Regions from separate parts of the Streptomyces sp. NPDC003247 genome, predicted to be linked through region 1. Evidence: riboswitches for the same ligand, from Rfam matches in the RefSeq annotation. Region 1 holds a riboswitch; the other holds the start of a gene.
What was found. A riboswitch is a leader RNA that binds a small molecule or an ion and turns the genes downstream of it on or off. The one in region 1 is predicted to bind S-adenosylmethionine.
Positions count from the first base shown of each region.

Region 1 (15,925 bases):
GCAGGGTGAGCGCGGTGACCAGGCCGTCGGCCAGGGCGTCCACGGCCTCCTGCCAGATCCGGACGGCGTCCGGGTCGCCGGACGTGACGGCCTTCGCGCAGTCCGCCGCGTCCGCCCCCGGATCCCCGCAGGCCGCCGCCCACGCCTCGCTCACCGCCGCCGCGGACGCGTACCGCTCCAGGCAGCCGCGCTGCCCGCACGGGCACGGCGTTCCGCCGGGCCGTACGACGATGTGGCCGATCTCGCCGGCGAAGCCGTGCGCGCCCGCCTCGACCCGGCCGTCGACCCCGATGGCGCCCGCGATGCCGGTGCCCAGCGCCACGAACAGGAAGCGGTCGGCGCCCCGGCCCGCGCCGATCCGCCCCTCGGCGAGGCCGCCGGTGCGCACGTCGTGGCCGAGGGCGACCGGGATGCCCAGGCGGGTGGCGAGCAGGTCGCGCAGGGGGACGTCCCGCCAGCCGAGATTGGCCGCGTAGACGGCGACGCCCCGGGCCTCGTCGATGATGCCGGGGACGGCGATCCCGGCCGCCGCCGCGGGTTCGCCCAGGTGTTCGACGCCGTGGGCGTGCAGCTCGGCGGCGAAGTCGAGGATGCCGGCGACGACCGCGTCGGGGCCGTGCTCGCGTCCGGTGGCCCGGCGGGCCCGGTGCAGCAGCGTGCCGTCCGCTCCGACCAGGGCGGCCTTCATCCCGGTGCCGCCCACGTCGAGGGCGATGACATGTCTCACGGGGGACAGTGTGGCCCGAGGACCCGGGAGAGGTCTAGTCCAGTTACAGGGCTTTGGGGGAGCTGTACGGGGTCCGGCGGGGGTCGTCCGGGGCCCGTCCGGGGGTCGTCCGGGGGTCGTCCGAGGCCTGCGCGAGGGCGGTGCGAGGCCCGCGAGAGGTCTAGTCCACAGAGGTGGTGTAGACCTTAGTTCGGATTCCGGTCCATTGGTATGAGCAATCAGTTGTCCAGAGTGCGGACAACGGACGCACGAAGCAGTTGGGGAGACGAAGCGCAGTGCAGCGGCGGGCAGGCAGGTCAGGAACGATCGCGGTGGCATCCGCCCTCGGTATGACGGCGGTCCTCGCCGGGTGCGGGGTCACCGGCGACTCCGGAGACGTCACCCTCAGACTCGTCGCCGCCGACTACGGCGACAGCAGCGCCAACAGCTCGAAGAAATACTGGGACGCGCTGGTCGAGGAGTTCGAGAAGGACCACCCCGGCATCAAGGTCGAGGTCACCGTCCACTCCTGGAACGACGTCGACCGCGAGGTCAAGGAGATGGTCGACGACGGCGAGGCGCCCGACATGGCGCAGATCGGCTCGTACGCCGACTACGCCGCCGACGACCTGCTCTACAAGGCCGGTGACGTCCTCTCCATCCCCGTCCAGGCCGACTTCGTGTCGCAGCTCGCCGACGCGGGCGAGGTGCGGGGCGTGCAGTACGGCATGCCGTTCGCCTCCTCGACGCGGCTGCTGTTCTACAACAAGACCCTCTTCGAGAAGGCCGGGATCACCACCCCGCCCACCACCTGGGACGAGCTCGCCGAGGACGCCGAGGCGCTCGAGGAGGAGGGCGTCGACTACCCGTACGCGCTGCCCCTCGGCTCCGAGGAGGCACAGGCCGAGACCATGCAGTGGCTGCTCAGCGGCGGGGGCGGCTACACCGCGACCGCCACCGGCTACAGCATCGACTCCACCGAGAACGTCGAGACGTTCACCTGGCTGAAGAACGAGCTGGTCGGCGAGGGACTGACCGGGCCGGTCGCGCCGGGCAAGCTCAACCGGGCCGACGCGTTCGAGGCGTTCACCGCCGGGAAGGTCGGCATGCTCAACGGGCATCCCTCGCTGATGAAGGCGGCCGAGAAGAAGGGCGTGAAGTTCGGCATGGTGGCGATGCCCGGCGTCGACGGCCCCTCCAAGGTCTCCCTGGGCGTCGCCGACTGGATGACCGCCTTCAAGCAGAACGGGCACGCCGAGCAGATCGGTGAGTTCCTGGACTTCGTCTACAGCGAGGAGAACGTCCTCTCCTTCTCCCGCGAGTACGACCTGCTGCCGGTCACCACCTCCGCCTCCCAGGTCATGAGCACGGCGTCGGAGGACGCGGACCTCAAGCCGTTCCTGGACCAGCTCCCGTCGTCCGAGCTGTATCCGGTGGGGCGGACCTCGTGGGCGACGGTCAGCGCGGACATCAAGAAGCGGATCGGCCAGGCCGTGACCGCCGACGGCAGCCCGGCGGGCGTCCTCGGCCAGATCGAGGCGACGGCGACCACCGCGGAGAGCGGCGCCACCGGCTGAGCCGTTGGGTTACGGTGCGGGCATGCAGCGGCCAGAGGCGGAACTGGGGGCGAGGGAGCGGGGCATCCTCGCCCTGGAACGGCGCGGGATCTCCGCGCCCGGGGCGAAGGAACGGGCGATCCGTGAGGAGCTGGACCTGTCCCCGGTCCGTTACTACCAGCTGCTCAACGCGCTGCTGGACGATCCTCGGGCGCTGGCTCATGATCCGGTCACGGTGAATCGGTTGCGGCGCGTGCGGGAGGGGCGTCGGGCCGAACGCTGAGGCGGTGCGGCCCGCGGTATGCGGGGGCTCCGCCCCCGCGCCCCCGGTCGGCCCTGGACGGGCCTCGTCCTCAAACGCCGGACGGGCTGGTTGCCCGGCCGGGGCTGTGAGGGGCCGCTGCTCTTCGCAGGCCGGACGGGCTGGGTTGCCCCGGCCGGGGCTGTGAGGGGCCGCTGCTGCCGGTTATCGTCGCCGTATGGGCACCCCAGAGACGTACTCCATGGAACCCGCACTCCCCGAACCCGCCACCGCCGCCGGGCGGGACGCGCTCCGGGCGATTCTGGCCCGGCCCGCCGGGACGCTCGTCGGTCTTGATTTCGACGGTACGCTCGCGCCGATCGTCGAGAACCCGGACGACGCGCGGGCGCACCCGGACGCCGTTCCCGCCCTCGCGCGGCTCGCCCCGCAGGTCGCCTCCGTCGCCGTCGTCACCGGGCGGCCCGCCGCCGTGGCCGTGCGCAACGGCGGCTTCGCCGGTGTGCCGGGGCTGGAGCACCTGACCGTGCTCGGCCACTACGGGGCCGAACGGTGGGACGCCCGGACCGACACCGTCAGCGCCCCCGCCCCCCACCCCGGCGTCGCCGCGGTCCGTGCCGAGCTGCCGGGCGTGCTGGAGGCGGCCGGCGCGTGGCGGGGGACCTGGGTGGAGGAGAAGGGCCGGGCCGTCGCCGTGCACACCCGCCGGGCCGAGGACCCGCAGGCCGCCTTCGAGGCCGTACGGCAGCCCCTCGGCGACCTCGCCGCCCGCCACGGACTGATCGTCGAGCCGGGCCGGATGGTCCTGGAGCTGCGGCCGCCGGGCGTGGACAAGGGCGTGGCGCTGCTGGAGCACGCCCGCGAGACCGGCGCCGAGGCCGTGCTCTACGCCGGTGACGACCTCGGCGACCTGCCCGCCTTCGCCGCCGTGGAGAAACTCCGCTCCGACGGCGTCCCCGGACTGCTCGTCGCCAGCGGCAGCACGGAGGTCACGGAACTCGCCGAGCGCGCCGACCTGGTCGTCGACGGCCCGGCTGGCGTGGTGGACCTGCTGCGGGCGCTGGCGGATCAGCTGGCCCGCGTCCCCCGCAGCGCCTCCAGCTGATCCAGGAACCACCGGGCCGGAGGCAGCGCGGTCGCGGCGGCCGCCAGCCGCTTGGTGCGCTGCGCCCGCTCCTCCGGCGCCATGGTCAGCGCCTCGTGCAGGGCACCGGCGGTCTCCAGCACGTCGTACGGGTTGACGGTGAGGGCGTCCTCGCGCAGCTCGCCGTACGCGCCGGCCTCCCGGGACAGCACCAGCGCGCAGCCCCGGTCGGAGACGACCGGAACCTCCTTGGCGACCAGGTTCATACCGTCGCGGATGGGGTTGACCAGCGCCACGTCCGCGAGGCGGTACGCCGCCAGGGAGCGGGCGAAGTCGTCCTTCACATGCAGCACGACCGGGGTCCAGCCCGCGGAGCCGTACCGCTCGTTGATCTCCCCGGCCAGCCGCTGCACCTCGGCCGTGTAGTCGCGGTAGACGGCGAGGTCCTGGCGGGAGGGGTAGGCGAAGGCCACGTGGGCGACCCGCTCGTGCCACTCGGGGTGGTCGTCGAGGAGCTGCCGGTAGGCCAGGAGACCACGCACGATGTTCTTCGACAGCTCGGTCCGGTCCACCCGGACGATCACCTTGCGGGCGCCGCCTTCGGGAGCCGTGCCGATCTCCTCGCGCAGGGCCGCCAGACGCTCCTCGACGTCCCGCTCGCGGGAGCGGGCGCGCAGGAAGTCGGCGTCGGCGCCCAGGCCGTGCACGCCGATCTCCGTGCCGCCCGTGCCGCCGGTGAACTCCGCGCAGCACGCGGCGAACGCGTCCGCCCAGCGGCGGGTCAGGAAGCCGAGCCGGTCCGCGCCGAGCATGCCCCGCAGCAACTGGACGCGGATGTCGCCGGGGAGCAGCCCGAAGTAGTCCACCGGCGCCCACGGCGTGTGCGAGAAGTGGCCGATGCGCAGGTCGGGGCGGAGCTCGCGGAGCATCCCCGGCACCAGGCACAGGTGGTAGTCCTGGACGAGGACCGCGGCCCCCTGCGCCGCCTCCTCCGCCAGCGCCTCGGCGAAGGCGCGGTTGTACGTCTCGTACGAGGCCCACTGGCGCCGGAACTCCGCGTCGAAGACCGGCTCCAGCGGGGTCTGGTACAGCAGGTGGTGGACGAACCACAGCACCGAGTTGGCGATGCCGTTGTACGCGTCGGCGTGCACGTCGGCCGGGACGGGCAGCATGCGCACGCCGTCCTCGCCGACCCCGCGCCGGACCGCCTCCCGGTCGCCGTCGGACAGCGCCGAGCACACCCACAGGGCGCCCGCGTCCGGGCCGATCGCCGACAGCCCGGAGACCAGCCCGCCGCCGCCGCGTCTGGCGTGCAGCGAGCCGTCCTCGCCGACGGTGTACGAGACCGGGCCGCGGTTGGACGCGACCAGCACCTGAGCACCCTGAGCAGCAGCACCGTGCGTGGAAGCCATACGCCTCAACCTAGCCCGGACCCGATCCGCTCAAACGTACGGACACGGGGCGTGAACCGGCCGTGTCCGGCCGTATACGGCGCGTCCGCCGGGGCGTCGCCGCCGGGTCACGCGACCTTGCGGGTCGCGTACTCGGCGATCTCCGCCATCGGCGGCCGCTCCTCCGTGTCGACCGAGTAGGTGCGCGGCTCGAAGCCGTCCGCGCCCCGCTCGAACTGGGTCAGGGACGGGCGGACGAGATGCCCGCGGGCCAGCCGCAGCTGCGCCGTGCGGTAGATCGCCGCGGCCATCCGGCCGAGCGCCTGCCCGTCCTGGTGGCGGTGCTTGCGCACCCCGACGTCGACCTGGGCCAGCGCGTCCAGGCCCACCAGGTGCAGGGCGTCGACCAGCATGCCCAGCTCCACGCCGTACCCGACGGGGAAGGGCAGCTGCTCCAGCAGGCGGCGGCGGGCCGCGTACTCGCCGCCCAGCGGCTGCACGAACCCCGCGAGCTGCGGCCAGTGCATGTTGAGCAGCGGGCGGGCCATCAGCTCCGTCACCCGGCCGCCCTGGCCGGCGCCGCCGGCCAGCGGGCGGTCGTACATGGCCTTGACCAGGTCGACGCCCGGATCGGTGAGCAGCGGGCCCACGATGCCCGAGACGAAGTCGGAGGAGAACTCCTTCAGGTCGGCGTCGACGAAACAGACGATGTCCCCGGTGGTGACCAGCAGCGAGCGCCACAGGACCTCGCCCTTGCCGGGCACGGCCGGGAGACGGGGCAGGATCGTGTCCCGGTGGACGACCCGGGCCCCGGCCGCCGCGGCCACCTCGGAGGTGCGGTCGGTCGATCCCGAGTCGACGACGACGATCTCGTCGACCAGCGGGACCTGGTGCATGAGGTCGTGGCGGACGACGGAGACGATGTCGCCGACCGTCTCCTCCTCGTTCAGCGCGGGCAGCACGACGGACACCGTCTGGCCCGAGGCGCGCTTGGCGGCCAGGATCCGGTGCAGCGGGCGATCGGTCACGGACCAGGAGCGGGCGGCCAGCCAGCGCTCGACTTCTTCCAGCACGGTCTGCGGCTCCTCACTGTCGTGATCACACCAGGTACACGCGAGGTGACAGTGTGATCCATCTCGCGGTTCGGACGGTCTCACTCAACTGTCCTGGCCTTCGGTTACAGTCTTGAACAACGCGGATGACCATCGCATGTCCGGGGTCGCCCGCGCTCACAACCACATACCGCTCATCCAGAGGGGCAGAGGGACACGGCCCGATGAAGCCCCGGCAACCCTCCAGCCGGTCTCGTACGGATCGCTGCCACAGGCAGTCGACGATCCCCGCGAGGCTCCCGGCTCGGGAAGGTGCCAATTCCGTCTCACGGCGAGATGCGTCGTGGGGAAGATGAGGAGAAAGGGCCTCGCCTCACATGGCTGCGCAGACAGTTGCAAGCACCACCCCCTCCGTCACCGCCCCCTCCGGCACCACCCCCTCCGTCGACCTCGGTCCGGCCGCGGCGCTCTCCTGTCGCGAGTGCGGTCACCGCGTGCCGCTCGGCCCGGTCTTCGCCTGCGAGGAGTGTTTCGGCCCGCTCGAGATCGCCTACGACTTCTCCGGATACGACCCGGAGGAACTCCGCAAGCGCATCGAGGCGGGCCCCGCGAACATCTGGCGCTACGCCCCGCTGCTGCCCGTCCCGGCCGACGTGGCGGACAAGCCGAACATCAACCCCGGCTGGACCAAGCTCGTCCAGGCCGACAACCTGGCGCGTGAGCTGGGCGTCGAGGCCGGGAAGCTCTTCGTCAAGGACGACTCCGGCAACCCGACGCACTCCTTCAAGGACCGCGTCGTCGCCCAGGCCCTGGAGGCCGCCCGCGCCTTCGGCTTCACCACCCTCTCCTGCTCCTCCACCGGCAACCTGGCCGGCGCCGTCGGCGCCGCGGCCGCCCGCGCCGGCTTCCGCTCCTGCGTGTTCATCCCGCACGACCTGGAGCAGGGCAAGGTCGTCATGGCCGCGGTCTACGGCGGCGAACTCGTCGGCATCGAGGGCAACTACGACGACGTCAACCGCTTCTGCTCCGAGCTCATCGGCGACCCGGCGGGCGAGGGCTGGGGCTTCGTCAACGTCAACCTGCGGCCCTACTACGCCGAGGGCTCCAAGACGCTCGCGTACGAGATCTGCGAGCAGCTCGGCTGGCGGCTCCCGGACCAGATCGTGGTGCCGATCGCCTCCGGCTCGCAGCTCACGAAGATCGACAAGGGGCTCCAGGAGCTGATCAAGCTCGGTCTGGTCGAGGACCGGCCGTACAAGATCTTCGGTGCGCAGGCCGAGGGCTGCTCCCCGGTGTCCGTGGCCTTCAAGGCCGGCCACGACGTGGTCCGCCCGCAGAAGCCGAACACCATCGCCAAGTCACTCGCCATCGGCAACCCGGCCGACGGCCCCTACGTCCTCGACATCGCGCGCCGCACGGGCGGTGCGGTGGAGGACGTGAACGACGAGCAGGTGGTCGACGCGATCAAGCTGCTGGCGCGGACCGAGGGCGTCTTCGCCGAGACGGCGGGCGGTGTGACGGTCGGCGTCACCAAGAAGCTGATCGAGGCCGGTCTGCTGGACCCGACGCTGACGACCGTCGTGCTCAACACCGGAGACGGCCTCAAGACGCTGGACGCGGTCGCCGGGACCGGGCTGACGGCCACCATCCGCCCGAACCTCGAGTCGTTCCACGAGGCCGGTCTCGCCTGAGAGAGGCCGTTGTTCGTCTGCGGGCCGCGGGGGCTGGTCGCGCAGTTCCCCGCGCCCCGCAGGGCGCCTACCCGTCCGGAGGAAACACCGTGAGCGTCACCGTCCGCATCCCCACCATCCTGCGCACCTACACGGGCGGTCAGGCCGAGGTCGCCGCCGAGGGCGCGAACCTCGCCGAGGTCATCGCCGACCTGGAGAAGAACCACACCGGTATCGCCGCGCGCGTCCTGGACGACCAGGGCAAGCTGCGCCGGTTCGTCAACGTGTACGTCAACGACGACGACGTGCGGTTCGAGCAGGGGCTGGAGACGGCGACCCCGGACGGCGCCGGCGTCTCGATCATCCCGGCCGTCGCCGGCGGCTGACACCCACTCCGTACCCACCGGTAGTAACCCTCGGTAACACCGATTACCCAGAGTTCATCGAATTGCCTCCTCCGTAAGAGAAGCGGAGGAGGCAATTCAATGTGGTTGAGCACGGTACAGTTGGGGAACGCGCTGCCCATCGCATGCCGAACGCATATGAGCCCGGACTTCACATGCGGTGAGAAGTAGCCAAAGTGTGCAGGTCTTTTGCGCCTTCTGTTCCCTTTATGTGGCCCGAATTGCCCTGAATTCGGGAGAATTCTCACCATATTCCGGACCGTCGACGTCCAGAATTCTCGTCCGATTGACCTGTTGCAGACGGCAGTGGGACAGATACATTCAGCCGCGGTCGACGCGTTCCGGCGCACGCCTCCAATCAACTGGGGGGTGAGGTCTGACCCGGATCCGCGAAGTGTGGATCTGTGCAAGGGCCAGTAATAGGGGAGTTAGGCATGGCTCAGGGCACCGTCAAGTGGTTCAACGCGGAGAAGGGGTACGGCTTCATCGCGGTCGACGGTGGTGCGGACGTCTTCGTCCACTACAGCGCGATTCAGATGGACGGCTACCGCACCCTGGAAGAGGGCCAGCGGGTCGAGTTCGAGATCTCGCAGGGTCAGAAGGGCCCGCAGGCCGACATGGTTCGCGTCACCGCCTGAACGATTTTCAACGTTTTCCAGCGAAGGGCCCGCACCCCGACGGGGGCGCGGGCCCTTCGTGCTGCCCGGCGCCGCCCGCGCCGCGCCGGGGCACCCCGGGGGCCTTTGGTGGCCCGGGACGGCGGGATGCTCCGGGCCCCCGGGAGCCCGCGCCGCCGGGGCGGTGCAGGCGCCTTCGTCCGGTTCGCCCCGGGGCCGATCCCCCCGAGGCGCTTGCACTCGGCATGCCCGAGTGCTAATCATTGGCGTTAGCACTCTGAAGGTGAGAGTGACAACGAAGGACCGGGTCGGTGAGGCCCGCAGGCCGGGTGGGGAAGGAACCACGAGGCAGGCGAGCCGTCCGTCGCGGGCGCGGGCGCGGTCCGAAGGAATCACCCCCAGTCCTGGAGGGACCACTTCACATGGCCAAGATCATCGCGTTCGACGAGGAGGCGCGGCGCGGCCTCGAGCGCGGCATGAACCAGCTCGCGGACGCCGTGAAGGTGACGCTCGGCCCCAAGGGCCGCAACGTCGTCCTCGAGAAGAAGTGGGGCGCGCCCACGATCACCAACGACGGTGTCTCCATCGCCAAGGAGATCGAGCTCGAGGACCCGTACGAGAAGATCGGCGCCGAGCTGGTCAAGGAAGTCGCCAAGAAGACGGACGACGTCGCCGGTGACGGTACGACCACCGCGACCGTTCTCGCCCAGGCCCTGGTCAAGGAGGGTCTGCGCAACGTCGCCGCCGGTGCCAACCCGATGGCCCTGAAGCGCGGTATCGAGAAGGCCGTCGAGGCCGTCTCCGCCGCCCTGCTGGAGCAGGCGAAGGACGTCGAGACCAAGGAGCAGATCGCCTCCACGGCCTCCATCTCCGCCGCCGACACCCAGATCGGCGAGCTCATCGCCGAGGCCATGGACAAGGTCGGCAAGGAAGGCGTCATCACCGTCGAGGAGTCCCAGACCTTCGGTCTGGAGCTGGAGCTCACCGAGGGTATGCGCTTCGACAAGGGCTACATCTCGGCGTACTTCGCCACCGACATGGAGCGTATGGAGGCCGTCCTCGACGACCCGTACATCCTGATCGCGAACTCCAAGATCGCGAACGTCAAGGACCTGCTCCCGCTCCTGGAGAAGGTCATGCAGTCGGGCAAGCCGCTGCTGATCATCGCCGAGGACGTCGAGGGCGAGGCCCTGTCGACCCTGGTCGTCAACAAGATCCGCGGCACCTTCAAGTCCGTCGCGGTCAAGGCCCCGGGCTTCGGCGACCGCCGCAAGGCGATGCTGAACGACATCGCCATCCTCACCGGCGGCGAGGTCATCTCCGAGGAGGTCGGTCTCAAGCTCGAGAACACGACCGTCGACCTGCTGGGCAAGGCCCGCAAGGTCGTCATCACCAAGGACGAGACCACCATCGTCGACGGCGCCGGCTCCTCCGAGCAGGTCGCGGGCCGCGTGAACCAGATCCGCGCCGAGATCGAGAACAGCGACTCCGACTACGACCGCGAGAAGCTCCAGGAGCGCCTGGCCAAGCTCGCGGGCGGCGTGGCCGTCATCAAGGCCGGTGCCGCCACCGAGGTCGAGCTCAAGGAGCGCAAGCACCGCATCGAGGACGCCGTCCGCAACGCGAAGGCGGCCGTCGAGGAGGGCATCGTCGCCGGTGGTGGCGTGGCCCTGCTCCAGGCCTCCCAGGTCTTCGAGAAGCTGGAGCTCGAGGGCGACGAGGCCACCGGTGCCGCCGCCGTCAAGCTGGCGCTCGAGGCCCCGCTGAAGCAGATCGCGGTCAACGCCGGCCTCGAGGGCGGCGTCGTGGTGGAGAAGGTGCGCAACCTGACCCCGGGCCACGGCCTGAACGCCGCGACCGGCGAGTACGTCGACCTGGTCGCCGAGGGCATCATCGACCCGGCGAAGGTGACGCGCTCCGCGCTGCAGAACGCCGCGTCGATCGCCGCGCTGTTCCTCACCACCGAGGCCGTCATCGCCGACAAGCCGGAGAAGGCCGCTGCCCCGGCCGGCGGCGGCATGCCGGGCGGTGACATGGACTTCTGATCCTCCCGAGGATCGGACCCGTCCGCGGTACCGAGGGCGGCATCCCCTGTTCCGACAGGGGGTGCCGCCCTCGGGCGTTCCCGGGCGGGGGACGGGCCCGCCGTGCCTACCTTGCCCGCCGTGCCTACCTTGCTCGCCGGGGGCGGTGGGTGATCCCCCGTCAGTCCTGCCCCAGCGCCTTCCCGATCGTGTCGGGGACGTCGGTGGTGATGCCGTCCGCGTGCCAGTCGCGCAGGAGGCGGGCCGGCCCGGCGGTGTTCACCGTCCACGGCCACACCTTCAGCGGCCGGCCGTGCGGGCCCTTCAGTGCCTGCGCCTTGCGCACATAGCCCTGGGTGAGGGCCCGGTGGTCCGGGTTGATGACGTCCACGAACGTCGCGTACGCCGCCAGTTCGCCGGACGACGGGGTCTCGTCGCAGATGCCCAGCCTGATGTCGGGACGCCTGGCGCGGACCTCCTTCAGGGCGCCGGCCAGGAAACTGATCACGTAGAGGCGGTTGTCGACGTGGTGGGCGTCCAGCCAGCCCTTCCGTTCGAGGACCTTCAGGATGTCCCGGGTGACGCCGGGGAAGTTCCCCGGCCACTTCACCTCCAGCAGCAGCCCCTGGCCGTTGCGGTCGAGCCGGTCGAGCACCTGGCCGAGGGTGGGGATACGGGCCGACGCGTACGCGGTCCCCTTCCACTGGGGTGAGGCCCCCGCGCGGAGCCTGCCCAGTTCCGCCATGGTGAAGTCACCCACCTTCCAGGGGGAGCGGTGGGGGAAGACCGTGCGGACGTCGGTGGTGCGGACGAGGTCCTGGTCGTGCATGACGACCAGCACGCCGTCCTTGCTGCGCTGGATGTCCACTTCGACCCAGTCCACGCCCGCCCGGTCGGCCCGGTCGATGGCTTCCAGGGTGTTCTCCGGGGCGAGGCCGGCCGCGCCGCGGTGGCCGATGATCAGGGGCGTGGCCTGTGCCGCGGCGGCGGGCGCGGAGTGCGGGGAGGGCGCGAGGAGGGACACGGAGGACAGGGCGAGGGCGGCGGACGTCAGGGCGAAACCGTGTACGGGCATGGGTGATGGCCTTTCGGATCGGGTTCCACCACGAGCCTGGGCCGGTCGGCGACGAGGTGCCCAGCGGTGCTGCTCCACGTGAGGAGAGCCGGGAACATCCCGTAACGGAAGGCGAATTGACGATGAAATGTCGGGAAACGGGAGGGGGTTTCGAGGGGCGGCGGGGAGCTGGGGTGAGGGGGTGGGCGTGGTCGGGCGGTCGGGCGGTCGCGCGGTCGGGCGTGGGCGGGATCACAGGGCGGGCCGGCCGGACGCGGAATGCCGGGCGGGCCGGAGCGGGTTGACGTGCTCGCAGGTACTCGATGCATGTGCACATACCGATCGGTCCCCGCGCCTAGGGTCTGTCGTTCGGATCAGGTCGCAGGGATCCGACGGTGCCCTGTGAGCTCACGCGTGATCCGAACGACAGACCCTAGGAGCCCCTACGTGACCGTCACCGCTTCCGCCGCCTCCCGTGCCGCCGAGATCCTCTCCCGTCCGGTCTCGCTGGGCGGCCTGACCGTCCCGAACCGGATCGCGATGGCGCCCATGACCCGCATGTTCTCCCCGGACGGCGTTCCCGGCGACGACGTCGTGTCGTACTACGCGCGCCGCGCGGGCGCCGGCGTGGGGCTGATCGTGACCGAGGGGACGTACGTCGGTCACCCGTCGGCCGGGCAGAGCGACCGGGTGCCGCGGTTCCACGGTGAGGAGCAGCTCGCGGGCTGGGCGAGGGTCGCCGAGGCCGTGCACGCGGCCGGCGGGACGATCGTGCCGCAGCTGTGGCACATCGGCATGGTGCGCGAGCAGGGCCGGCCGCCCTTCGCGGACGCCCCGGCCGTCGGCCCCTCCGGCCTCCGTGTCGACGGCACCGAGGGCACCGGCGAGGCGATGACCCAGCGCGACCTGGACGACGTCATCGGCGCGTTCGCCGAGTCGGCCGCGGCGGCCGAGCGCATCGGCTTCGACGGTGTGGAGATCCACGGCGCCCACGGCTACCTCATCGACCAGTTCCTGTGGGCGGGCACCAACCGCCGCACCGACGCCTACGGCGGCGACCCCGTGGCCCGTACGAAGTTCGCCGCCGAGATCGTGGCCGCGGTGCGCGAGACGGTATCCCCCGGCTTCCCGGTCGTCTTCCGCTACTCGCAGTGGAAGCAGGAGGCCTACGACGCCCGGCTCGCCGAGACCCCCGAGGAGCTGGAGGCCGTCCTCACCCCGCTCGCCGCGGCCGGCGTGGACGTCTTCCACGCCTCCACCCGCCGCTACTGGGTGCCGGAGTTCGACGGCTCCGACCTCAACCTCGCGGGCTGGACGAAGAAGCTGACCGGCAAGCCCGTCATCACGGTCGGCTCGGTCGGCCTCGACGGCGACTTCCTCCACGCCTTCCGGGGCGAGGGCGCCCCGCTCAAGGGCCTCGACGACCTCCTCGACCGGCTGGAGCGCGACGAGTTCGACCTGGTCGCCGTCGGCCGCGCCCTGCTCCAGGACCCGGAGTGGGCGGCGAAGGTCCTCTCCGGCCGCTTCGACGAGCTGAAGCCCTACGACGCGGCGGCGCTGCGCACGCTGAGCTGAGGCCGTGCCGCGCGGCGGGGCTGGTTGGTCCGTGGAACCGGTGGTTCGCGGGGCTGGGCGTTCGTGGGGCCGGTGGTCCGTGGGGCCGGTGGCTCGTGGGGCCGGTGGTCCGTGGGGCCGGTGGCTCGTGGGGCCGGGTGGTCCGTGGTGAGGCGGCCGTCGTGGGTGCCGGCGCACGGCCGGGTGCCCCGCCGGGGCCGCCCGCGCCGGCGGGACGGTGGCCGCCCGGCACTTTCCGTGCCGCCGCTCCGTTTCCCGGAGAGCCCCTGAAGCCCCGCAGTGAGGAGTGGCGAAGCGATGACGACAGCCGAACACCGGGAGCAGGCGCCCGCACCCGTCGTACGGACCGCCGCCGGGGCGGTGCGCGGGAGCCGGGAGGACGGTCTGGCCGTCTTCCGGGGCATCCCCTTCGCCGCGCCCCCGGTCGGGGCGGACCGCTTCCAGGCCCCCCGCCCGCCCGTCCCCTGGGAGGGCGTCCGGGAGGCGGACGCCTTCGGCCCGCCGCCCCCGCAGGAGGCGGGCCTCCTCGGCCCCCGGGGAGCCACCCCCACCGGCGACGACTGGCTCACGGTGAACGTCTGGACGCCGGACCCGAGTCCCTCCGCCGCGCCCCGCCCGGTGATGGTCTGGATCTACGGCGGCGCCTACAAGATCGGCCACTCCGGCAGCCCCGGCTACGACGCCCAGCACCTCGCCCGCGCCGGCGACCTCGTCGTCGTCACCCTCAACTACCGCGTCGGCATAGAGGGGTTCGCCCGGATCGACGGCGCCCCCGCCAACCGGGGGCTGCTCGACCAGGTCGCTGCCCTGGAGTGGGTGCGGGACAACATCGCGGCCTTCGGCGGGGACCCGGGCCGGGTGACCGTCTTCGGGGAGTCGGCGGGCGCCGGTTCGGTGGCGGCGCTGCTGGCCGTGCCGAGCGCGCGGGGCCTGTTCGGGCGGGCCGTCGCGCAGAGCGTGCCCGGCACCTACTTCTCCGACGAGCTGGCCCGTGACCTGGCCGCCGCCATCGCCGCCGAGGCGGGGCTGCGCCCGACCGCCGCCGACCTGGCCACCGTCGATCCGCGTGAGCTGCCCGAGGCGGGGGCGGCGCTGGGCGAGAAGATGGCGGCGCGCGTGGACCGGTGGGGCCGGGTCGCGCCCACCGTCACCCCGTTCTCGCCGGTCGTCGACGGCGAGGTCCTGCCGGTCACCCCCTGGCAGGCGCTGGCGGCGGGCGCGGGCCGGGACGTCGAGCTGCTCGTCGGGCACAACGCGCAGGAGTACCGCCTCTTCGTGGCCATGGCCGGGCGCCTGGGCAAGGTGACGGAGGATCAGGCGACGGACGCCTTGCGGATGTTCGGGCCGGGCGGCGGGGAGGCGGGGGAGCGGGCGTACCGCGCCGCCTTCCCGCAGGCCGGGCCGGGCGAGTTGTACGAGCGGGTGCAGTCGGACTGGCTGTTCCACATGCCCTCCCTGCGGCTGGCCGAGGCGCAGGTCGCGGGCGGCGGCCGGGCCCACGTCTACGAGCTGACCTGGCCGGCCCCCGCCCTGGACGGCGCCTTCGGCGCCTGCCACGGCCTGGACATCCCCCTGCTGTTCGGCACCTACCGGGCGGACCTCGGGGCCCTGCTGTTCGGGGACGCGGAGGTGACGGAGGAGGCGAGGGCCCTGTCGTCCTTCATGCGCGGCGCCTGGACGGCGTTCGCGGGCACCGGCGACCCGGGCTGGCCGGCGTACGACACGGAACGGCGGCTGGTGCAGATCCTGGACGCGCGGCCGGAGGTGCGCCCCTACCCGGAGGAGACCTCGCGCCGCCTGTGGGAGGACCACGACTTCCCGCCGCTGCCGCTGCTGGGGGCCTGAGACCGACGCCGGGGGGGGGGGGGGGGGGGGGGCCCCCCCCCCCCCCCCCCCCGCCCGGCCCGTTCCGGGGACGGTTCTCAGGAGGTGAAGGGGACGGCGTCCTGCGGGTCGGTGTGCCAGTTGGTGACGAGGGGCTCCTCGACGAGGACGCTGCCGACGTCGAGCGAGAGGGGGTTGGGGTCGTCGTCGGCGACGGAGACGATGACGGTGCCGTACTCGGTGCCGCCGTCGCCGTCGGTGCTCTTCGGGCTGACACCGGCGTAGACCGTCGTGTCGCCGGAGAGGGTGATCTCGTCGCCGGCGACCTGTTCGGCGGGACCGGCCTGGGTGCCGCCCGAGCCGAAGGCGATGACGGGCAGGCCGCCGGGCAGGACGCAGGTGATGCCCGGCTCGGCCTTGACGCTGATCCGGTAGTAGCCGCCGGCCTGGGTCATCTCCTCGGCGCTCCAGGTCAGGTCGTTGGTGCCGCAGGACTGGCCGTAGCCGGACTTGTCCCCGGCCTCCGTGGAGGAGCCCGAGTCGGAGTCGGTGCCGGTGCCGGTGCCGGTGGCCCGGCCGGTCGTGGTCGACTTCGCACCGCCGTCGTCGCTGCCGCCGTCGGTGGAGGTGCCCTGGGCTCCGCCGGACGAGGGGGAGGAGCCGGCGGCCCCGGTGGTGTCGGACGCGGCGACGGGAGAGGCGTCGGTCG
Region 1 is NZ_JBIAPF010000011.1:134,303-150,227, forward strand. Features, by position in the region: gene ACFYWQ_RS32265 (ROK family protein) at 1-727, opposite strand, end outside; gene ACFYWQ_RS32270 (extracellular solute-binding protein) at 1,057-2,283, shown strand; gene ACFYWQ_RS32275 (DUF3263 domain-containing protein) at 2,306-2,545, shown strand; gene otsB (trehalose-phosphatase) at 2,742-3,626, shown strand; gene ACFYWQ_RS32285 (trehalose-6-phosphate synthase) at 3,590-5,017, opposite strand; gene ACFYWQ_RS32290 (glucosyl-3-phosphoglycerate synthase) at 5,125-6,069, opposite strand; SAM riboswitch class I at 6,240-6,407, shown strand; gene thrC (threonine synthase) at 6,426-7,739, shown strand; gene ACFYWQ_RS32300 (MoaD/ThiS family protein) at 7,829-8,104, shown strand; gene ACFYWQ_RS32305 (cold-shock protein) at 8,557-8,760, shown strand; gene groL (chaperonin GroEL) at 9,162-10,784, shown strand; gene ACFYWQ_RS32315 (glycerophosphodiester phosphodiesterase) at 10,945-11,838, opposite strand; gene ACFYWQ_RS32320 (NADH:flavin oxidoreductase) at 12,265-13,392, shown strand; gene ACFYWQ_RS32325 (carboxylesterase/lipase family protein) at 13,690-15,237, shown strand; gene ACFYWQ_RS32330 (DUF4232 domain-containing protein) at 15,315-15,925, opposite strand, start outside.

Region 2 (15,925 bases), on a different contig from region 1:
CGCTCGTACGGCGTCCGCAGGACCACCGCCTCCTCCGGCAGCCACAGGCCGTCCAGCTCCAGGGAGACCGTCCGCGCCGCGGTGAGGGCCGCCAGGCGCAACGGCTCCGACGCGCGCAGGCCCGGCTGCTCGCGGGCCTCCGTGAACGCGAAGAGCGCCTCGCCGGAGTCGGTGACTCCGGCGAGCAGCATCACGTCGTTCAGCCCCCAGCCCGTGTACCAGGGCACCGTCCCGTCGAAGCGCCGGCCGCCCCGCTCCCGCGTCACCCGCACGGGGAGGCGCGGATGGGCCCGCAGATGGGCGTAGGCCACCCCGGACAGCAGCTCGCCGCGCGCCAGCGAGCCGAGCAGCCGCTCGCGCGCCGGCCCCTCGCTCCTGGCCAGGGTCAGCACCGGCGTGTGGTGCTGCGTCTGCACGAACCACGTCGAGCAGCACGCCCCGGCCAGGATCTCCGCCGTCTCGCGCACGACCGCGGCGGGGGCCGCCGACCCGCCGTACTCCTCCGGCGCGTTCACACCCAGCAGGCCCGAGTCCCGGATCGCCGCGAGATGGCTCACCGGCACGCCCTCCTGGTCGACGCGTTCGGCGTGAGGCGCCAGCAGTTCGTCGGCCAGGCGGCGGGCGCGGGTGACGAGGGGGTGAGGAGGAGTCATGCACGAGATTGTCGGGGAGCGGCCGCGCGGGTGCGGGCCCGGGGTGAGTGGCCGCGCGCGAGGCGACGGAGGCCCGCCGCCTCGCGCGGCGGCGGTCCGTGGCGGGCGGCCTGGCTGTCCGCCGCGGACGTCAGCCGCCTTTCGCGCCGTACCGCCGAGCGCTAGTGTTCGAGTGCAGTGAGTGACCCATGAGGAGCGTAGAGATGATCGGTCGTCCGAGCGCGCGTTGACGTCGTGGGCCGTGAGCGGCCCGTCATCGCGTGCTGCCCTTGATGCCGCGGCACAGCGAGCCTTCCCCCCCCGCCCGAACCGTCGGTGCGCCTTCCGTGCGCCGCGTGACGGGCCTCCTCGTCGGCAGTCCAAGGGATCCTCGTGCCGTCCGTTTCCTCTTCCTCCGCCGTGTCCGATGCCGGTGGTCCTGTTCCGTCACGCCTGTGGCGGGACGGCGACTTCCGCAGACTCTGGGTGGGGCAGACGGCCTCCCAGCTCGGCGAACACACAAGTCTGGTGGTTCTGCCGCTCTTCGCCGTCCTGACGCTCGACGCCGGTGCCGGCCGGCTGGGCCTCCTGCGCGCGGTGGGGCAGGTGCCGATCCTGATGCTCTCGCTCTTCGCCGGCGCGTGGGTGGACAGGTGGCGGGCCCGCACGGTGATGGTGCTGACGGACGTCGGCCGGACGCTGGCCCTGGGCGCCGCCGCCGTGGCCGGCCTCCTCGGTGGGCTCGGACTGCCGGCGCTGTTCGTGGTCGCCTTCGCCGTCGGGACCCTGTCGGTGTTCTTCGACGTGGCGTACCAGGCGTCCCTCGTACGGCTGGTGAGACGCGATCAGTTGGTGTGGGGCAACAGCGCGCTCGAGGGCAGCCGGTCCGTGGCGCAGATCGGCGGCCCTGCCCTCGGTGGTGCGTTGGTGTCACTGCTGTCGGCGCCGATCGCCGCCGCTGCCGGCGCGCTGTTCTTCGCACTGTCGTTCCTGTCGATCCGACGGATCCGACGGATCGAATCGCTCCCGACGCGCTCGAAACGTCCCCCTCGGGTCTGGCGGCGGATCCATGAGGGCCTGCGTTTCGTCGTCAGCGATGCCTCGCTGCGGACGGTGTGCCTCGCCTCGGCCGCCTTCCAGTTCTCCTCCGCGGCCATGATGACCGTCTACCTGCTCTTCCTGCCGCGGGAACTGCACCTGTCGGGCACCGCCGTCGGGCTGGCGCTCGCGGCGACGGGACCGGGCGCGCTCCTGGGCTCGGTGCTGGCCGCCCGCCTGCCGCACCGGTTCGGCCACGGCGCGGTGCTCGTGTCCGCGGCGGCACTGGGCGACGGCGTGTTCCTGTGCGTGCCCGCGGTGCACGGCTCCTCCGCGGTGACCGTTCCCGCGCTGCTGGCGATCAACTTCGTGTTCGGTACGTGCGGCCAGTTGGTGAACGTCACGGTCATGGCTGTCCGGCAGGGCGTCACCCCGGACGGGATGCAGGGCCGCGTGGCCGCGACGATCACTTTCGCCGGCATGGGGATGACCCCACTCGGCTCGCTGCTCGGCGGATTCCTCGCGGAGGAGTGGGGATTGCGCACCGGCCTCCTGGTGACGGCCGCAGGCATGATGCTCTCCCCCGTGCTGATGGCCTCGTCCCCGCTCGCCCGCCTGGGACGGGCACTCCCGGTCGCGTAGGACGCGCCGCTGCCCGCTGCCCGCTGCCCGCTGCCCGCTGGGCGGAGCGCGGGAGCGTCTGTGCTTGCGGGAGGAAGGCGCGTCACACGTCGGGCACGGCGCACGGACGCAGGACCATGAGCGAGTCCTCCAAGGCCGCCACCATGGCGAAGGGGAACCGGTCGAGCTCGAGACAGAGTGCGACGTCATCGGGATGGGCTCCTTGACGCACCCCCTCCGCCAGCTCGGCCGCGGCGCGCGACCCGGCGGCGCGGCGGAGGAACCCGGCGGCATCCGCCCCGGCCTCGGTGGCCCCGGCTGCGGTGGTTCGCCGAGCGATGTACTGAGCGCACGCCAGGTCTTCTTCGGCCCGTCCGTCCTCGCCGGTGACCACGAACGTGACACGGTCACTCTTGCGTGTCCGCAGGAGCCTGGCCGTCGCCTCCGCCACCACGAAGCCGGCGCACAGCACCAGCGACGCCTCCTTGACCGCGAGGGCGCCGACCGTCCCTGCCGTGGTCTTCTGCACGACGGTCCGTCCGCGAAGGTCGACGGACCGCAGCAGGCCCGGTGAGTTGACCATCTCGAACCCGGGCGCGGGCGGCCCGTCCTTGAGCGCCACCCGGTCAGGGTGACGAGCCTTGAGCGCCAGGGCGTCGTCCAGCGACTCAGCGAGAACGATCTTCTCCGCCCCCTGGGCGAAGGCCCAGGCAGCCACGGTGAAAGCCCGCATGACGTCCACGTCGACCGCTACGGACGGGGCCTCGACCAGCTCGGCGATGCCGACAAAACGAGCGTCCATTCGCATCATGATCGCGCATGCCGGCCCGACGCGGCCGGAGAGTGGTGCACGTCACACCGAAGCGACACGACTCATCCGGCCCCCTCCCGCACCGCCGGGGAGGCGGGACGCCAGCCCAGTTCGGGTGCGACCAGGTGCCGTACGTCGTGCAGGATCTGCTCGTACTCCTCCCGGTGGAACTCGTAGGGCAGTTCCAGGCGCAGCTCGGACACCTCGGCGAGCACCGGATCGGCGGTCAGCCGCTCCACGATCTGCTCGGCGGTCCCCACGACGTCCGGGGCGAACAGGGTGCGCTTCGGGCCCTGGGGCGCGAGGGTGCGTTCGTGGCGGCTTGCCGCATAGGTGCGGTAGCGGGCCCGGGTGGCCGCGTCGGCACTGTCGAGCGGCACGATCACCCGGCCCAGCGCCACGCGCGCCGGACGGTCCCCGGACAGCGTGCGCCGGTACGCGGACAGCAGGTTCATCTGGGCCGTGGTGAAGTCGTCGGTGTCCTCGCCGGTGACGATGTTGCCGGACAGCAGACCGAGGCCGTTCCCGGCGGCCCAGCGCACCGAACGCAGACTCCCGCCGCCGTACCAGATCCGCCGGGCCAGGCCGGGGCTGTGCGGTTGCAGCCGGGGGCGCTGGACGTTGCCCGGCGAGTGGATCACCGTGTCCGGGCCGCCGAGGTAGTCGCCGCGCAGGTTCTCGACGACCCGGGTGATCCTGCCGTACGACAGGTCGAAGCCGCGCCAGTCCCCGTCGTACACCAGGTCGCCGAGCAGGTCGGCGTGCGGCATCCCGGTGCTGAAACCGATCTGGAGCCGGTCCCGGGACAGCACGTCGGCCAGCGCCAGGTCCTCGGCCAGGCGGAACGGGCTCTCGCAGCCGATGGGGATGACCGCGGTGCCGAGTTCGATCCGCTCGGTGCGCTGGCCGGCCGCGGCGAGGAACACGGCCGCCGAGCCGACGCCGTGTTCGAGGTGGCGCTGCCTGATCCAGGCGCCGTCGTAGCCGAGCCGTTCGCCGTACTCGAACAGCCGGAGCGTCTCCTCCAGGCCCGCGTGGGGGTCGTCGTCGGTGAAGTTGCCGGGCGTGAGGAAGGCCAGCGATGTGATGGTGGGGGTGCTCATGCGACGCCGGTCCTCAACTCGTGGTGGCTTCCGCGGCGGGGGAGGGGAGACGGCCGCCGGGGATCGCCGCGAGCAGTGCGCGGGTGTACGCGTGGCGGGGCTCCGTGAACAGGTCCTCGGGCGGGCCGGTCTCGACGACGCGTCCGGCCCGCAGGACGGCGACCTGGTGCGCGATCTGGCGCACGACGGCCAGGTCGTGGGAGATGAACAGGTACGCCACGCCGGTGTCCGCCTGCAACTCGGCCAGCAGTTCCAGGACTTGGGCCTGGACGGACACGTCGAGCGCGGAGACGGGCTCGTCGCACACCACCAGGTCGGGTGAGAGGGCGAGGGCGCGGGCGATGGCCACACGCTGGCGCTGTCCGCCCGACAGCTCCGCCGGGCGGCGCTCCAGCGTCGAGGCGGGCAGCGCGACCCGGTCGAGCAGTTCACGGGCGCGGGCGAGCCGGGAGACGCGGTCGCCGACCTTGAAGGCCCGCAACGGCTCGGTGATCACCTCGCCGATGGAGAAGCGCGGGTCGAGCGAGGCGTACGGGTTCTGGTAGACGAGCTGGGCGCGGCGGCGCAGCAGCCTGACCCGGTTGCCCCTGGCGGCGGTGACGTCGGTGCCGTCGAACAGGATCTGCCCGGAGGTCGCGTCGGCGAGGCGGAGCACCAGCCGGGCGGTGGTGGACTTGCCCGAGCCCGATTCCCCGACCAGGGCGAGCGTTTGCCCGCGGTGCAAGGTGAGGCTGACGTCGTCCACCGCGCGCAGCGTCCGGGCCTCGCCCCCGGCGCGCGGCAGCCTGAACTCCTTGACCAGGTTGCGCACTTCGACCAAGGGCGTCGTACCGGCCTTCGGCGCGGAGGCCGGTGTGCGGGGCCGGGCGGTGGTCAGGCTCGGGGCGCTGGCCAGCAGCCGCCGGGTGTACTCGTGCCGGGGGTCGGCCAGGACGTCACGGGTGTCACCCGCCTCCACCACCCTGCCCCGCTCCATGACCACCAGGCGCTGGGCCCGGTCGGCGGCCACCCCGAGGTCATGGGTCACGAGCAGGATCGCGGTGCCCGACTCCTCGGTGAGGTGCTGCAGGTGGTCGAGGATGACGCGCTGCACGGTGACGTCGAGCGCGCTGGTCGGCTCGTCGGCGACGATGAGCTGGGGCTTCGCGGCGATGGCCACGGCGATCAGCACCCGTTGCCGCATGCCGCCGGACAGTTCGTGCGGGTACTGCCGGGCGCGGACGGCCGCGTCGGGCAGCCCGGCCCGTTCCAGCACGGCGACCGCCTCGACGGCCGCCGTACGGCGGGTCGCCAGACCGTGGATGCGCAGCACCTCGGCGACCTGCTCGCCGATCCGCTTGACCGGGTTGAGCGAGACCGTCGGATCCTGCGGGACCAGCCCGATCCGCGCGCCCCGCACGGTGCGCAGCTCCGCCTCCGACAGGGTGGCGAGGTCGTGCCGGCCGAAGCGGACCGTGCCCGCGTCGATCCGGCCGTTCGCCGCCAGCAGCCGGGTGACGGCGTGTGCCGTGGTGCTCTTGCCGGAGCCGGACTCACCGACCACGGCGGTCACCTGCCCGGGCCACACGTCGAGGTCCACGCCCCGCACGGCCGGTACCGTGCCGCCCCGGGTGCGGTACGACACGGACAGTCCGCGGATCTCCAGCAGTGGTGTGGTCACGTCCTCACCGTTCTCGTGTTCGTCGCTCATCGCTGCCGGGACCATTCGCCGTCCAGCGCCCTGGCGATGCGGTTGGTGGCCAGCACGGTCGCGGCGATCGCCAGACCGGGCAGCGCGGTCAGCCACCAGGCGTTGGCCAGGTAGTTGCGGCCGTCGGAGATCAACGTCCCCCATTCCGGGGCCGGCGGCGGCGCGCCGTAGCCGAGGAAGCTCAGCGCCGACACGGCCAGGATCGAGGTGCCGAAGTCCAGCGTGGCCAGGACGATCACCGGGCCGGCGGCGTTGGGCAGGACGTGCCGGCCCAGCACCGAGTACCAGCGGGCCCCGCAGGAGCGGGACGCCTCGACGAACACCGCCTGCCGTATCCGCAGGACCTCGGCGCGCGCCACCCGGGCGAAGGAGGCGACGCTCGCGACCCCGACCGCGACCGCCACCTTCACCGTCCCGTACCCGAGCGCGGTGACGAGGGCCAGCGACAGGAACAGCGCGGGGATGGAGAGGAGGACGTCCACGAAGCGCATCAGCACGTCGTCCACCCAGCGGCCCACGAACCCGGCGACCACGCCGAGCAGCCCGCCGACCACGAACGCGACCAGGACCGCGATCAGCGTGGCCTTGAGGGACAGCTGGGCGCCGTGCACCACACGGGAGAACACGTCGCGTCCCAGTTCGTCGGTGCCGAACCAGTGACTGCCGCTCGGGCCGCGGAAGTTCTGCGACGGCACCCCCTTCAGCGGGTCCTGCGAGGTGAACAGGTCCGGCCGGAACGAGGCCAGCACCACCAGCACGAGGACGGCGGCCGACAGCAGCAGACCGGGGCGGCGCAGCAGGAACCGCAGCACCTGCCGTACATCGGCCCGACGGCCCGGTTCCGCGGGCGAACCGGCCTCGACCGGGCGGGCCGGGCCGAGGGCGGCCTCGGCTCGGTCGTCGACAAGGCTCTGACTCATGCGAAGCTCGCCCTCCTGTCCGAGGCCACCACGATCCGCGGGTCCAGCAGCGGATAGACGAGGTCGACGACCAGGTTCGTCGCCACGAAGATCAGCGACCCGAACACCACCACCCCCTGGACCAGCGGGATGTCCTGGGCGGTGACCGCCGCCGCGGTCACCCGCCCGAGGCCGTCGCGGGAGAAGACCGTCTCGACGACCACCGAGCCGGCGATCAGCTGCCCGACCAGCAGGCCGACGACCGTCAGCGCGGGAAGTGACGCGTTGCGCAGCGCGTGCCGCAGATGCACCCGCCACCGGCCGGCGCCCTTGGCGCGCGCGGTCTCCACATAGGCCTGGTCCAGGGCGGTGAGCAGGCTCTTGGCCAGCACCTGCGCGATCTGCGCACCGGTCGGGACCGCCAGCGTCAGGGCCGGCAGCACCAGGCCCCCCAGCCCGTCGTTGCCGAACGCCGGGAACCACTGGAGCCGGAAGGAGAACGCCTCGACGAGCAGCAGGCCCACCCAGAACGTCGGGACCGACACCCCGAGCGGGGGCAGCGACAGCAGCAGCTGCCGCAGCGACCGCTGCGAGGTGTACGTCGCCACCACCGCGAGACCGCCGCCGAGCACCACCGCGAGCAGCAGCGCGGCACCGGTCAGCTGGAGTGTCTGCGGCAGCGCGTCGGCCAGCGTGGAGGTCACCGGGCGGCCGGTGGAGACCGCGTCGCCGAAGTCCCCGCGCACCGCCCGTCCGAGATACTCGGCATACTGCACGAGCACCGGCTTGTCGAAGCCGTACTCGTGCCGCAGCGCGGCGAGTTGAGCCGGATCGACCTGTCCCGAGTCCAGCCCGGCACCGGCCATCGCGGTGACCGGGTCACCGGGCAGGTAGTCCAGCACCAGGAACGACACCGTGTAGGCCGCCCACAGCACCCCGACCGCCTGGGCCAGCCGTTTGATCACATAGCGGCGCATGCGCTAGCCGATCCAGGTGTCGTGCAGCTGGATCCGGCTGCCCGAGTCGAAGGCGAGGTCGTGCACCTTCTTCGACACGCCCAGCTGGGTCTGGAGCTCCACCACCGGCACGTTGTACGCGTTCTGCACGAGCAGCTTCTGCGCCTCGCCCACCAGCTGCCCGCGCCGGGCGGTGTCCGTGGTCGCGGCCTGCCCGGACAGCACCGTGTCCAGTGAACTGGCGGGCAACCGGTAGAAGTTGCCCAGCCGGGTGGAGAAGGAGCTGCGCAGGATGTCCGGGTCGGAGCGGGTCACGTTGCCCCACACCACGTCGAAGTCACCCGACTGGAGCGTGGTGGCGAACTGGCTGACCTGGAGCTGCTTGAGCACCACGTCGACGCCGACGGCCTTCAGCTGCTGCTGGACCAGCTCCAGTGCCGGCTGGTTGGTGGTCGCGTTGGGGAACCAGGTGATGGTCAGGCTCAGCTTCTTGCCGTCCTTGGTGCGGACACCGTCGCCGCCCGCCTTCCAACCGGCCGCGTCCAGCAGGGACTTCGCCTTGGCCGCGTCGAACGCGAGGTCCGAGGAGAGGTCGGTGTAGTCGGGTGTGGTGTGGGCCAGGACACTGGTCGCCGGCTCGGTGCCGGTCGGGAACACGGTGTCGGCGATCTGCTCGCGGTCGACGGCGGCCAGGATCGCCTGGCGCACCTTGGTGTCCTTCAGCACGGGCAGCGCGTTGTTGAGCCCCAGCCCGAACACCACACCGGGGTTGGCCCGGCGCTGGAGGGTGACCTGACCGCCCTTGAGCGCCGCCTCGTTGGCCTTGCCGACGCCGCTGATCGCGTCCACCTGCCCGGACTGGAGACTGCCGGCCCGGACACCCGCCTCGGGCACGACCTTGAACACCAGCTTGTCCAGGTAGGCCTCGCCCTTCTTGGACCACAGCGAGGAGCCCCAGTCGTACCCGGTGCGCTTGGCCAGGGTGATCGACTGGTTCTGCACGTACTGCTTCAGCACGAACGGTCCGGACCCGATCACGCCGTCGCTGCACTTCTGCTGCGGGCTCTTCTTCGCGCTCGCCGACGACTCGATGCCCAGCGAGTGGGTCGACGTCGCCTGGAGGAACTGCGCGTTGGGCTCCTTGAAGGTCACCCTGACGGTGAGCGGGTCCACCACGGTGGTGCTCTTGACGCCGCTCAGATAGCCCTGGGCGAGGGACCCCAGGGCGCCTAGCTTCGGCACCGCGTCGAAATTGTCCTTCACCACCTGCGCGGTCAGCTCGGACCCGTCGCTGAAGGTGACACCCGACCGCAGGTGGAAGGTGAACGTCGTCGCCTCGGAGTCGACGTCCCAGCTCTCGGCCAGCCACGGCACGATCTTGCCGGTCTCGGGGTCCTGGTCGGTCAGGGAGTCCACGGTCTGGCGCACCGAGTAGATGCTCTCGTTGCTGCCGACCTGCTGCGGATCCACGCAGCCGGAGTCGGAACCCACCGCGAAGGTCAAGGTGCCGCCGGACGTCGGCCGACCGCTTCCACTGCCGGAGCCGTCGCCGCCCGACCCGCAGGCGGTCAGCAGGACACTGGTGGTCAGCAGGGCGGCCAGGGGCGCCCATCGGGAGGTTCTGAAATCCGGGAGTGCTGTCACGGAGGGCTTCTCCTACTCGGGTCACCAGGCACGGGGTGCTGTCGGGGGCACGGCCGTGCATGGGCGTGCGGCCCCGGCCGGATCGACACCGGCGGCGGGGGAGCGCTGTACAGACAGGGGTCAGGGGCGACACCGGGAGCGGTGCCGGGAAAGCGCGAAGCAGGCGCGGGCCGGTGACGGACGTCAGCCGGCGGCGGACGAGCTCGTCAGGGCCGACAGAGGCAGCTGGTCGAGCGCTTCAGATCGATGTGGCGTCGGCGCGAGAGCCGGGAGAACGCCGTGGCGTCGGCGAAGGAGACAGCCAGGTCAACGCCGTGTCGCACGCCTGTCCTCCCCATCTCCGGCCCCCGTCCCGGGGCCACGCGCTTGCGGGGATCGTCGGTGATCCCGCCGGGCTTTCACCTGGAGCACCCCACCGCGTGGGAGGGTTGCCGGTCAGCGAGCCAGGGCTTGACGCTGACACTCAATGCCGGTCGCGATGGTACGGAGCGGTCTTGTCGTACGTCAATGCCGGAATCGGGCGCCCGGTTGGAGGAGGCGGGGCCGTCTCAAGTCCCGGGACGCGTGGTGGACGCCCCTCCCGCCATGTGCTTTGATCCGGCGATGGAGACCGCAGGTCAGGCACGCACCGTGCTGTTCGCCCCGTTCTGGGTGGGCCGCCGCGCCGATCAGTTCGACCAGACCTGTCGCTGACCACTCGCGCCCCTCAACTCCTCCAGCCCCTTCCCGGCCCGCGTACCGCCGCGCCCTCGCGCGGACGCGGACCGGCGTCGCAGGCCCCCGCGCGGCGAACAGGCCATGCACCTCCCGCCTTCCTCGGGGCGCTTCCGGTGTGACGCGTCCGTCGCGCGCACCACCATGGCCGACCCATCCGGAAAGAGACGTATGGACGTCAACAGCACCGCCCCGGCAGGGGTGTTCGCCGCGCTGCGGGTCCGTGACTACCGGATCTACTGGAGCACGGGTCTGGTGTCCAACGTCGGCAGCGCCATGCAGGGCGTCGCGCTGGACTGGTTCGTTCTCAGGCTCACGCACAGCGGGACCGCGCTCGGCTGGGTCATGGGCCTTCAGTTCGCCCCGGTCCTGCTGTTCGGCCTGTGGGGCGGGGTGACAGCCGACCGGTACGACCGGCGGACCCTGCTGCTGTGGACCCACACGCTGTACGCGGCGCAGGCCGTGCTGCTGGCGGTGACGGTGCTCTCCGGCCATGCCCCGCTGTGGCTGCTGTACGTCCTGTCCTTCGCCCTGGGCTGCGTGTTCACGGTGGAGAACCCCGCACGTCTGTCGTTCGTCACCGAACTGGTCGGACGGGCCCTGATCCCGAAGGCGGCGGGCCTGAACATCCTGTCCCTGAACGCCGCGCGTCTGATCGGCCCCGCGATCGCCGGTGTACTGATCGGGGCGATCGGTACCGGATGGGTGTTCGCCCTCAACGCCGTCTCCTTCACCGTCGTCCTCGTCGGGCTGCTGTCGATCCGTCCACGGTCGCGGCAGACACGCGCCGCCTCCCGGCCGCCCTGGACGGGAGCGGGGGTGGAGGGGCTGCGGTACGTGGCCGCGCGGCCCGAACTCGTCGGCGTCTTCACGATCTTCGGCCTGGTCGCCACCTTCGCGGTCAACTTCCCGACCACGCTGACCCTGTTCGCCGACCGGGTCTTCGACGTCGGCTCCCGGGGGCTCGGCATCATGAACACGGCCCTGGCCCTCGGCACCGTCGCAGGGACCATCGCCGCCACGCGCGGTGTCTCGCCGCGGGTCCGGACGGTCGTGGTCGGCGCGCTGCTGTTCGGCGGTTTCGAGGCGCTGGCGGCGGTCATGCCGACGTACCCGGCGTTCCTCGCCCTGTTGCTGCCCGCCGGTTTCACGTTGATGACGCTGAACACGGCCGTGAGCGCCTTCGTCCAGTCGGAGGTCAGCGATGCCATGCGGGGCCGGGTGATGGCGGTGTACACGGTGATCTCGATGGGCGGCAGCCCGGTCGGCGCCCCCGTCATCGGCTGGATCTCCCAGCACGCCGGGGTGCGCTGGGGGCTGGCCACGGGCGCCGCGACCGCCGTCCTGGTGGCGGCCGGGGTGGCGCTGTGGCCGGCGCGGACCTCCCCTTCGGCGCCCGCCCCGGCCGCGCCGCCGATCTCCCGGTCCGTGACGACCGCCCGCCCCCCTTCCCCCGACCGCACACCCGCATCCGAACCGTCCACCGGAGGAACTGTCCATGACTGACCGCCACACCCGCCTGCCCGGACTGCACCTCGTGCTCGAGGCCGACGGAGCCGGCGCCCACCCCGCCGCCCGGGCGACCCCGACCCCGCAGGCGGTGCGGGAGGCGGCCGTCTCCGCCGAGCACGCCGGCTTCGCCCTCGTCACCTTCGCCGACGCGCCGCTGCCGCCCGGCACGGGCGCCGAGCCCGTCGGCCGTATCGAGGCCAGCACCCGCGCGGCGTACGTCTCGGGCCTCACCGACCGCATCGGGCTCGCTCCCACGCTGCACGTCACGACCACCGAGCCCTTCCACCTCGCCACCCAGTTGGCCTCCCTGGACCACGCATCGCACGGCCGGGCCGCCTGGCTGGTGGGAGCGGCCGCCGGCGCGGACGAACTCGCCACGGTCGGACGGTCCCCGCTCCCGGCCGGCACGCTGCACCGGGAGATCACGGACGTCGTCGACACCGCCCGCGCCCTGTGGGACTCCTGGGAGGACGACGCGGTCGTCAAGGACGTCGCCACCGGCCGCTTCCTGGACCCGGACCGTGTCCACCACATCGACTTCGAGGGCGGTTCCTTCACCGTCAAGGGCCCCCTGATCACGCCCCGTCCCCCGCAGGGGCAGATCGTCGTCCTCGCCCCGGACACGCTGGAGATCGACGAGCGCGCCGACGTGGTCCTGGTGGCCCGCCCCACACCCGCCCAGATCGCCTCCCGTTCGGCCGCCGCCCGGGAGAGCGGCGCCCCCCTGGTCTTCGCCGAGGTGGAGGTGGTACTCGACACCGCCGTCCCGGCCGCCGACCGGCTGGCCGCGCTGAACGGCACAGCCGCGTGGCCGGAGACCGGACGGCTGCGCCACACCGGCTCCCCCGAAGCGCTGACCGAACTCCTCACCGAACTCGCCCGGTCCGTCGACGGCGTGCGGCTGCACCCCGCCGTCCTCGCCGACGACCTGCCCGTCCTGGCCGACCGGGTGCTGCCCGCCCTGGCCGCCGCCGGACTCCACCACCCGCCCCGCCCCGGCGACACGCTGCGCACCACGCTCGGCCTGCCCCGCCCCGCCAGCCGCTTCGCCACCGCGACCACGAACGCCTGAGGTGACCGCCATGACCGAACCGTCCTCCCGTCCCCGACTCCACCTCGGCCTGTTCTTCACGGGCGTGGGATCCCAGCTGATCTGGACCGACCCCGACGCCCCCTCGCACACGGCGATCGAGACCTTCACCGATGTCGTGCGGACGTTGGAGCGGGGCCTCTTCGACGCCTTCTTCCTCGGCGAGGGACTGCGGGTCCGGGAGAACCGGGGAAGGATCTTCGACCTCGACGTGGCCGGCCGCCCCGACGCCATCACCCAGCTGTCCGCGCTGGCCGCCGTCACCGACCGGATCGGCCTGGTGGCCACCCAGAACACCACCTACAACCACCCGGCCGATCTCGCGCGCCGCCTGGCCGGCCTCGACCTGCTGTCCTCGGGCCGCGCCGGATGGAACATCGTCACCACCGACAACGCCTGGACCGGAGCCAACTTCCGGCACGGAGGCTGGCTGGAGCACGAACGCCGTTACGACCGCGCGGAACAGTTCGTCGACGCGGCCAAGGAACTGTGGTCCTCCTGGGACGGCCGGGGCCCCGCCCGTCCGGTCGAGCGGGACACCGACCTGGTCCGGCTGCGGGCCACCGCCACCGTGCCCGGCAGCCCGCAGGGCAGGCCGGTGCTCTTCCAGGCGGGCGACTCCGACGGCGGCCGCGAACTCGCCGCCCGCCACGCCGACGTCGTCTTCTCCGCCAACACCGAGTACGGCAAGGCCGTCGCCTACGCGGCCGACCTGCGCGACCGGCTGGCCCGGCACGGCCGGTCCCCCGACTCGCTGCGCATCCTGCCGGGCACGAGCGTCGTCCTCGGCGACACCCCGGCGGAGGCGGAGGAGAAGGCCCGCTGGGTACGTGGCGAGCAGATCAACGGCCCGCGGGCGATCGCCTTCCTGGAGCAGTACTGGGGCGCCGACCTGTCCGCCTACGACCCGGACGGACCTCTGCCGGACATCGAGCCCAGCGAGGAGGAACTCGACCCCTCACGCGGCACGATCGCGATCGAGCACCGCACCGGCAAAGCGGCCCTGATCCGCAAGTGGCGCGAGCTGGCGACCGAACGGGGACTGTCCATACGGCAGTTGGTGCTGGAGGTGGCGCCGGGCCACCCGTCGTTCGTCGGCACGCCGTCGGCCGTCGCCGACGAGTGGACCCGCTATGTCACCACCCGCGCGGTCGACGGCTTCAACATCGTGCCGCACCTGCTTCCGTCGTCGGTCACCGACATCGTCGACAAGCTGGTCCCGGAACTCCAGAGCCGAGGTGTGTACCGCACCGAATACCGGGGCACCACCCTGCGCGACCACCTGGAGCTCCCGCCCCTCGCCGCCGCGCAGGCGGACTGAGCGAACGGGAAGCCGCCGGCCGGCGGGCGACGACCAGGACCCAACAGAAGTTGTTTATCGATCGCTAAGTCGAGAATGAGGTCCCCACCGATCACCACCGATCAGTGGCTGGTTCTATTGAATCTGATCAGCATGAAAGCCAATAAGCACCTCATGGTCCGAAGTGTTGACGGCCTCATTCGGCCCCCTCTACCTTCTTAGCGCTCGCTAAGTAATTTTCCGTCTGTTGCAGCTCCCTCGAGGAGAATTCATGCGCAGGACCAACTGGGTACTGACGGGATCGGCCGTGATGCTGGTGGCGGCCTCGGCCGTCACACGGTTCACGGTCTATCCCGCACTGCACCAGGTGCCGGCCGACGCCAAGAGCACCTTCCGGTACGAGGGCACCGCCACGCTGCTCAACGCGACAGCCCTTCAGGCGGGTGATCCGAGCAAGGCCTTCCTGAAGGACGTGCCGGTCACCTTGGACCGCAGTATCGAGGTGAAGGACACACACGGCCGGACGGCCCTGGTCTCCGACGACGCGGTGCTGCGCGGTCCGAACGACACGGAGCTGAGCGCCTCCACACATCTGTGGGCGCTGGACAGGCGCGACCTCACCGAGCGTGCCGCACCCGCGGGTTCCGGGGCCGAGAAGCACGAGGGACTCGTCATTTCCTGGCCTCTGGAACCCGAGAAGCGGGACTACCGGTTCTGGGACACCGGCACGCGCAGCGTGTTCCCGGCGACCTACGAGGGCGCGCGGTCCGTCAACGGCCGCGAAGCCTACGTGTACGCCATCACGTCCGACGGGCCCCTTGCCGACCCCGCCACACTGAAGGCCTTACCGCCGGCCCTGCCCCGGGAAGCGGTGGTGGGCCTGGCTTCCGCCCTGCCCGAGGCGCAACGCCCGCCACAGGAGACACTGGACGCACTTCCGGCAACGGTACCGCTGACCTACACGACGGCCACGAAGCGGCAAGGCTGGGTCGACGCGGAGACCGGGCTGTCACTGGACGGCACGCTGCGTCAGACGGTTCTCGCGCGGACACAGAGCGCGGAAGGGCCGGTGACGCTCTTCCCCGTGAGCGATGTCGACGTCCGGGGCGCCCAGGCATCGGTGCGACACCAGACCGACGACGCGACCACGACCGCCCGGCTGCTGTGGCTGCTCAGCACGGGTGGCCCACTCGGCCTGCTGGCCGTGGCTCTGCTGCTCACCGCCCTGGCCCTGTGGCAGGCCCGCCGCAGGGCCCGCTCGGCCACCAGGGCCGAGGAAACCGACACGGGAGTCACGACGGCGGCTCTGTGAGGGGACAGGTGGTTCCTCGGCGGCTGCCAGCCGGATCGTGCGGTATCGCGGCGTCGCCATCGGCATCACCGGCACCAACAGTCGAGGCAGGGGGAAGTCGTGAGATGCGCAGTTCGCCGTAGCGTGAGTCCTGGAAAATCCGGCGCGAGGAAACGGCCCTTGAACCGCAGGAACGTAGGCAGGGAGCCTGGCGTCAGGGGTGTCCCGGCGGTGCGTGCAATGTTCCAGAGGAAAATGCCAAAGCCCTCACCTCGGCCCGGCACCTTCCGTAGTCTCGGGATCACGCTTCCGGTGCGGCCGTGCGGGGACGAGCGGTCCGGCGCGCGCTGAAGTCCCCTTCCCCGCCCGATGACGGCGAAAGGAGACCGGTCATGGCCGTCGAGGCCGAGGTCCTCAACGAACTGCACCGGCTGCGTGCGCGCATGCCCCGGCTCACCGGGGCACTCGCGGCCAGTGTCGACGGACTGGTCCTCGCCCAGGACATGCCCGGCGTCCAGCCGGAGGGCCTCGCGGCGCTCACCGCGGCCGCCCTCGGCGTCGGCTACCGCATGGTGGACCTCACGGACCGCGGGGAGTTCTGCGAACTGCTCGTGCGCGGCGCGG
Region 2 is NZ_JBIAPF010000015.1:96,118-112,042, forward strand. Features, by position in the region: gene ACFYWQ_RS36785 (acyl-CoA dehydrogenase family protein) at 1-653, opposite strand, end outside; gene ACFYWQ_RS36790 (MFS transporter) at 1,026-2,312, shown strand; gene ACFYWQ_RS36795 (2-phosphosulfolactate phosphatase) at 2,395-3,093, opposite strand; gene ACFYWQ_RS36800 (LLM class flavin-dependent oxidoreductase) at 3,165-4,205, opposite strand; gene ACFYWQ_RS36805 (dipeptide ABC transporter ATP-binding protein) at 4,219-5,895, opposite strand; gene ACFYWQ_RS36810 (ABC transporter permease) at 5,892-6,815, opposite strand; gene ACFYWQ_RS36815 (ABC transporter permease) at 6,812-7,771, opposite strand; gene ACFYWQ_RS36820 (ABC transporter substrate-binding protein) at 7,775-9,394, opposite strand; gene ACFYWQ_RS36825 (putative leader peptide) at 9,601-9,732, opposite strand; SAM riboswitch class IV at 9,752-9,865, opposite strand; gene ACFYWQ_RS36830 (MFS transporter) at 10,280-11,614, shown strand; gene ACFYWQ_RS36835 (LLM class flavin-dependent oxidoreductase) at 11,607-12,692, shown strand; gene ACFYWQ_RS36840 (NtaA/DmoA family FMN-dependent monooxygenase) at 12,703-14,031, shown strand; gene ACFYWQ_RS36845 (porin PorA family protein) at 14,282-15,322, shown strand; gene ACFYWQ_RS36850 (roadblock/LC7 domain-containing protein) at 15,694-15,925, shown strand, end outside.
Region 2: it holds a riboswitch for S-adenosylmethionine, as region 1 does, so the genes downstream of both, ACFYWQ_RS36825 (putative leader peptide) here and thrC (threonine synthase) in region 1, are expected to answer to the same signal.